One region of the Corynebacterium uterequi genome, then DNA from elsewhere that is predicted to be linked to it. Evidence: predicted binding sites of a transcription regulator. Region 1 holds the regulator's gene; the other holds the start of a gene.
What was found. The regulator LexA, encoded in region 1, represses DNA repair genes until DNA is damaged. The targets are predictions, from matches to a motif close to CGAACANNTGTTCG.

Region 1 (3,406 bases):
TGCGCTTGACCACCCGGAGGACGGCCTTCTCAATGGTCGTAAACCGACCGCTGCATTCGGTGCACTCCCGACGCCGCCGGATGGACGTTCCGGCGTCGATCACGCGAGAGTCAATCACCCGCGACTGTTGATGGTGGCAAAAGGGGCAATACACGGCGAACGGGTTTCCTTTCCAGCCAGGCTTCTTCGCTTATGAGCGTAGTGTGCGCTGCTGCCTCCGGTGACGAGACGTCGACGGTGTGCTTGGCGGGCGTCTGCGATGGTTGGAGCTGCTTAGGGGCGCGCGGCGGTGACGGTCTGCGCATCCTCAGGAAACTGCAGTACACCGCTGTATCCAAAGCCTGCTACACCGCTGAGGACCATCAAAGCACCGAAAAGGAGGCCTAGAATCATCGTTCGACGTTCCTCGTTGGTCGAGTCATCGGATGCATCAGAGAACGACGATGAACGAACACAGGAACGTACATGAGACCCGCCAAAGGTGGCTGGGCGAAGGGTGCGGACAGACCGAACGCGCCAGCAATGAACACCGCCTACCGGTCCGTCCCACTGCGCCGCTGGAGCCACCTCCTGCCCAGAAGATACTGGATAAACCTGATTAAGCAGATCACCGTCGCGCGACATTGCCATACCACCCTTCTTCCGAGACGGGGCTTTCCGGTTAGCTACACGCAGTATAGGAGGGCCCCGATACCCTGACCGTGAGATTCGGCCAGACGTTCGACCTTCGTTGACATGTTCGAAGCGTAGACCCATGAGGCCAGTTTGTCTACCCCGTGGGTAGAACGTCGAACACACTGGCGGTTTTGTGGTAAACATGACGGTAACGAAAGATGCCACCGTGACGTCCATCGTCAGTCACGTCCGGCTTACACATCCACTCCCGAAGGAGATCCCATGTCCCCCGCCCCTCGCAACAGCCGCCGTAAGCCCGATCCGGCCACCTTGACCGCCCGCCAACGCCGGATCTTGGAGGTGATCCGCGACGCCGTACTACTGCGCGGCTACGCGCCGACCATCCGCGAAATCGGCGACGCGGTGGGGCTGAAGTCCACCTCCTCGGTGGCCTACCAGTTGTCCACCCTGGAAGAGCGGGGCTTCTTGAGGCGAGACCCCAACAAGCCGCGAGCGGTCGATATTCGCCACCTCCACAACACCGACGCTCCGGATCCGGTTTCCCGCCACGCGGATGAGTCCGTCCCCGACGATGCGTCGACCCCGAGCTATATCCCGGTGATCGGCCGGATCGCAGCTGGTAACCCCATCCTCGCTGAACAGAACGTGGAGGGTCACCTGCCGTTGCCCTCCGAACTCGTCGGCGACGGCGACCTGTACATGCTTCGAGTGGTGGGTGAGTCGATGAAGAACGGCGGGATCCTCGACGGAGACTGGGTAGTAGTCCGCTCCCAGCCGGTCGCCGAGGAGGGCGAATACGTCGCCGCGATGATCGACGGGGAAGCCACGGTTAAGGAACTTCACCGAGACCGCAGTGGCACGTGGCTGCTCCCCAAGAATGAGGCCTTCGATGCGATCCCGGGCGACGACGCCGAGATCCTGGGCAAAGTGGTAGCGGTCTTCCGTCGGCTCTAAAGCACCGATTTAACCGGTATCCACCGCGGCCACCACCTTTCACTGGGCCCATTCGGGGGTAATCGGGCACCTTTTCCTCGGTTCACGCGTTGAATCGGTAGTAGTACCAAAAGGCATTCGGACAGTGAATGGAGCCGCATGTACGCAGAAGAGCGACGCCGCCAGATCGCATCCCTTACCGCCGTCGAAGGGCGGGTCAACGTCACGGAGCTCTCCGAGCGCTTCGACGTCACGGCGGAGACCATCCGGCGTGACTTGGCAGCGCTGGACAAAGAAGGCGTCGTCCACCGCGTTCACGGTGGCGCGGTGGCCAGTCAGTCATTCCAGACCACCGAGTTTTCACTCGATACCCGTTCCCGCTCTGCCCAAACAGCGAAGCTCTCTATCGCCCGCGCGGCTTTGAGGTTCCTGCCCAACCCGGGCGGGTCTGTGTTCCTCGACTCCGGTACCACCACCAATGCCATGGCGGAACTGATGGTCGAGTCCGCCACCGGCCCGCAGTATTCGATCGTCACCAACTCGCTGCCCATAGCGCTGTACTTGTCCACCAAGAACGCTCCCGACGTTCAATTGCTCGGTGGAACCGTGCGGGCCATCACCCAGGCCGTGGTGGGCGACCCGGCACTGCGAACCCTGGCGCTTATGCGTGCCGACGTGGCCTTCATCGGCACGAACGCGCTCACCCTGGACCACGGGCTGTCGACTGCGGACCCGCAGGAGGCCTCTGTGAAGTCGGCGATGGTTATCAACGCCCACAAGGTGGTTGTGCTGTGTGACTCGACGAAGCTGGGCAATGACTACCTGGTCAGCTTCGCTCCGACGACAAGTATCGATGCCCTCATTACCGACGCCAACGCCCCGGAATCCTTCCTTGAAGGCCTACGCGAGCGCGAGATCGAGGTCGTAATTGCCTCGTCGAACCTGGATTAGACCAGTCAATTTGGACAATCACACCCACCTTGGCCAGGATTAATGAAGAAACAACTCACGTGACGTGGGCGCCTGCCCACGTTCACCCCGCCCCATTGACCAGGAGCTAGCCTTCGTGATCGTGACGCTGACGCCCAATCCAAGCATCGACGTCACTATGGAACTCACCGCGCCCCTGAGTACGGACACGGTCAACCGGGCACAGTCGCTACGCCAGGCGGCCGGCGGGAAGGGGATCAACGTCTCTCATGTTGCTTATCTTTCCGGCCAGGAGACGTTGGCGCTCTACCCGAGCCAGCACCAGGACCCTTTCGTCTCTCTGATTGAGCAAAGCGGTATTCCTTCCCGACGCGTCGCCGTGAATGCACCGGTACGGATCAACGTCACCATCACCGATGACCGCTCGACCGCGAAGGTGAACAGCCCCGGTACTGCCGTGCCGGCGGATACGTCGGAGATATTGATTTCCGCTTTGCTCGAACACGTCGATGCCGCCAACATTATCGTCGCTGCCGGGTCGCTGCCGCCGGGACTACCTGAGGACTTCTATGGCCGATTGGTCAGCGAGGTTCGGGCCCGCAATGCCGACGTCATTATCGCCGTCGATACTTCCGACGGCCCGCTGCGTGCACTGGGCGATGATCTTTCGGTAGCGGCACCGACGATTATGAAGCCGAACAGCCATGAACTGGGCCAGCTCATCGGCACCAACGGGCGCAACCTCGAAGAATTGGCGCTGGCTGGACACGTTGGCCCCATCGTCGAGGGCGCCGCTCGCCTCGTCGATCAAGGCGTTCACGAGGTGCTGGTCACCCTCGGCCCCGCCGGCGGGGTGTTGGTCACTGATTCCGGAGCCTGGAAGATTACTCCCCCACCAGCCCGGGTC
Region 2 (3,406 bases), 1.1 Mb from region 1:
CTCGACCACGAGCGTCGACCCCAGCAGCCCAGGCAGCCGGGCGATGGTGCCGGCGACGGGCAGGCCGGCACCGATGTGATCGAGGTCAAAGGCGCGGCTAGGCATCGAGTTCGTCGCGCTCCAACGGCGAGTCCGGGGTGTTGAGGCGGCGCAGCAACCGCGCCGGAACCCCACCCATCAGGCTGTCATCAGGCACGTCCGAGGTCACCACCGCTCCGGCGGCAATGACGCAGCGGTCGCCAATCGTGACCCCCGGCATGACCGACACCCGGGACCCTAACCAACAATCCTCGCCGATGACGATCGGTAAACCCCGCTCCCAGCCGGCGCGGCGCATCTCTAGATCGTTGACCGGGTGCGTGGCGGTGATGAGCTCGACGTTGGGGCCGATCATCGTGCGCGCCCCCACGGTGACCGGTGCGACGTCGACAATCGTGGCGCCAACGTTGACGTAGCAGCCCTCGCCGAAGGTGACATTGCAGCCGTATTCGAGGTACAGCGGCGCCCACATGTCGGGCACCGCGGAGCCCTCGCTCAGCAGCTCGGCGAGCAAGGCCTGGTGCCGCTGTCCGTCCATGTTGTTGAGCCGGTTGAGCTCGGCGATACGAGGGCGGGTGTAGGCGTGGGCGCGGTCGAATTCCTCGCCGTCAGCGATGTACCACTGCCCGGCGCTCATCCGCTCAAAGGTACGGAAGCCCGGGTCGCGGTAAAACTCGGAGTCCCTATCGATGCGTGGGTCACTCATGGCCATATTGTGCCTGACGCTAGGCGACGCTCACCCCATTACGGCCTAGGAGGTGCTCGGTGAGCACCGGGGCGCTGCGGTGGTGGCTGGTATACAGCGCGTCGCCAACAGCGAAGTAGGTGATGTCCGGGTCCTGCGGGTCCACCCAAATGGTCATCAAACCGTCCGAGACCATGGAATGGCACGCCGAACAGAGCATGATGAGGTTGAGCGTGTCCGTCGGCCCGCCGGCGCTGTGGTCGACGATGTGGTGGGCCTGTAACCAGCGGCGATGCGTGCACCCCGGGGCGGCGCACTGGCCGCCAGTGAGCGTGAGAAGGGCCTTAATCTGGCTGTCGGTGGCGAATCGGGACGGCGAACTCAGCGACGTCGGGTTGCCATGGCGGTCCATCAGGAGGGTGCGTACCTTCGAGTTGATCACGGTCTGGAGGAGAGCGTCGGCCGGGCCTGCGGCCAGGTCATTCTGGGTGCGCAGACGGCCATCGGCATCGGCGACGTACACCACCTCCGCGCCCGGGGCCCGCACCGCGGAGCTCCGCGCGGAACGCACGATGGAGAGCATGTTAAGGAAGGACCCCAGGAGCTTTGTGCCCGGCGGCGGGCCGAAGCGGCTGGCCACGGGCGTTACCGGCTCGTGAGCGGCGAGAGCTGCGTCTATTTCCTCGTCATCCGCGGGTGGGTCGGTGTAGCCGCTCAGCTCGCCGATCTTGAGCGCAGAGAGCAATTCCGCAGCATGGGTGGGGCGCAGCCGTGCGCTGAGCCGAACCCACCCGTCGGGTTCCTTGCTCACAGATACGGATTCCTTCTTCGGTGAGTCCTTGGGAGCGACGCCCGCCAGGGCGTCCTTCAGCTCCGCCGGAGTGAGCGTGACGGCGGCGGCGACGATGGCTTCCTCGTCCTCCTCAGACGTGTCTGCCCCGATATACGACATGAGATAGCGGACTATCGAATAGGTCACTTGTGCGGCATAGAAAGCTCGTGCGAGGATTGGATGACCTCGAAGAAAGGTAGCAATACGGACCTGTTCGTAGGCGGTGGATTCGGCGATGTGATAGGTCCTGACCAGCCATGTCGCCGTCGACGGTGCGCAGTACAAGCGGGATAGGTTCCGGGCATGGAACTCGCCGATTGCCCTGATAAACTGCGCCTTTGAGCGTGTGTGCCGGCGGTGGTGCGTGTCGATAAGAAAGGTGAGGTCGTGAGCGCTGAGGTGTGTGAGCTCGTCGTTGTCCGTGGCCACCGTGATTCCCCCTGGTGAACTGGTGATCGCTTTTGTGTTCGATGTCAGTATAGGTAGAAAAAATGTTCTAGGCAAGGGGTGGGGTGAAAAAACTCGCTGTACGTTTCCTGTGAGTGACTATGCCGTGCATAGTGAGCGCCAGCCGTCGGCGCCGCCGCGCGCCCGGGGAGAGCCGCCCGGCAGCCCGGCAGCGCTGTACGTTTCCTGTGAGTGACTATGCCGTGCATAGTGAGCGCCAGCCGTCGGCGCCGCTGCGCGCCCGGGACCTGCCCAGTAGCCCGGGACCCACCAGGGCGCTCGGTAGAGTAAAGGGCATGGCACAACGCATCGCAGTGTCGGGCGGATCCATCAAGCTCGGCCAATTCATCAAACTTGCCAACCTCGTCGAGACCGGCGGGCAGGCCAAGGAGCTCATCGCAAGCGGTGCGGTGACCGTAGACGGCGCCGTCGAAACCCGCCGCGGCCGAACCCTGCGCGGGGAAGAGGAGGTGTGCGTCGAGGGCCTGAGCGCCGTCGTCGACACCAGCGGCACCGCCGAGGCTGACTACTTCGACGAAGCCACCGCCAACGATGACTTCGACCCCGAGAAGTGGAGGAACCTCTAATGCCCGCCTTCCAAGCCCTCGACGGCATGCCTTACTGGGTGGAGCTGCACACCTCACAACTGGGCAAGGCCCGCTACTTCTACCAGCAGCTCCTGGGCTGGACGATCACCGCGGAACCGGGTGGAAACCTCATCGCCCGCAAAGAGGGGCTCCCGGTGGCCGGGATCGTTCCCGGGGCGGCCTCGAACACCTGGGTGACCTACTTCCTCGCCGACGACCTGGACCAATCGGTGCGCGACGTCGCCACCGCCGGCGGGCGCGTGCTCAGCGACCCGACGCCGACGAGCCTCGGGCGCATCGCCGTCGCCGCCGACGCCACCGGCGGGCTCTTCGGGCTCATCGAACCGGAGGGCGACGAGCGCTTCGTCGCCGCCGGGGAGCCCGGCACCGCCGTGTGGCATGACTACTCCTCGACGTCGAACTACACCGCCGCCGTCGCCTTCTACGAGGAACTCTTCGACTGGGCGACCGCCACCTTCACCGAGGGTGACTACTCCTACACCACCGCTCTCGCCGACGGCGCCGCCTTCGCGGGGCTGCGCGACGCCCACGCCCTGTTCCCCTCCGAGGTACCAAGCTTCTGGCAGTCCTTCCTGGGAGTAGCCGACGTCGCAGAGTGCTGCCGACGCGCCGTCGAACTCGGCGGGGACGTCATCCGAGCGCCCTTCGACGCCGAGTTCGGCCGGTTGGCCATCATCGCCGACCCCGCCGGCGCAACCTTCACCGTGTGCGAGGTGGCACCGCCCGTCGACGAGGCCGAGCTGCGGGAATCGGACGACCTTTTCTCGCTCTAGCGATAAACTATGCCGCGTGATT

Region 2: a site for LexA is predicted at 2,001-2,014, ahead of CUTER_RS00360 (HNH endonuclease signature motif containing protein). Genes of this name have one in related genera too.

Annotation. Positions count from the first base shown of each region.
Region 1 covers NZ_CP011546.1:1,358,671-1,362,076, forward strand. Annotated here, with positions in the region: gene nrdR (transcriptional regulator NrdR) at 1-154, opposite strand, end outside; gene CUTER_RS11610 (hypothetical protein) at 193-387, shown strand; gene lexA (transcriptional repressor LexA) at 898-1,590, shown strand; gene CUTER_RS06375 (DeoR/GlpR family DNA-binding transcription regulator) at 1,729-2,520, shown strand; gene CUTER_RS06380 (1-phosphofructokinase family hexose kinase) at 2,642-3,406, shown strand, end outside.
Region 2 covers NZ_CP011546.1:80,613-84,018, forward strand. Annotated here, with positions in the region: gene CUTER_RS00350 (ATP-dependent RNA helicase) at 1-105, opposite strand, end outside; gene CUTER_RS00355 (sugar O-acetyltransferase) at 98-745, opposite strand; gene CUTER_RS00360 (HNH endonuclease signature motif containing protein) at 765-1,985, opposite strand; gene CUTER_RS00365 (RNA-binding S4 domain-containing protein) at 2,300-2,590, shown strand; gene CUTER_RS00370 (VOC family protein) at 2,590-3,384, shown strand; gene CUTER_RS00375 (DMT family transporter) at 3,401-3,406, shown strand, end outside.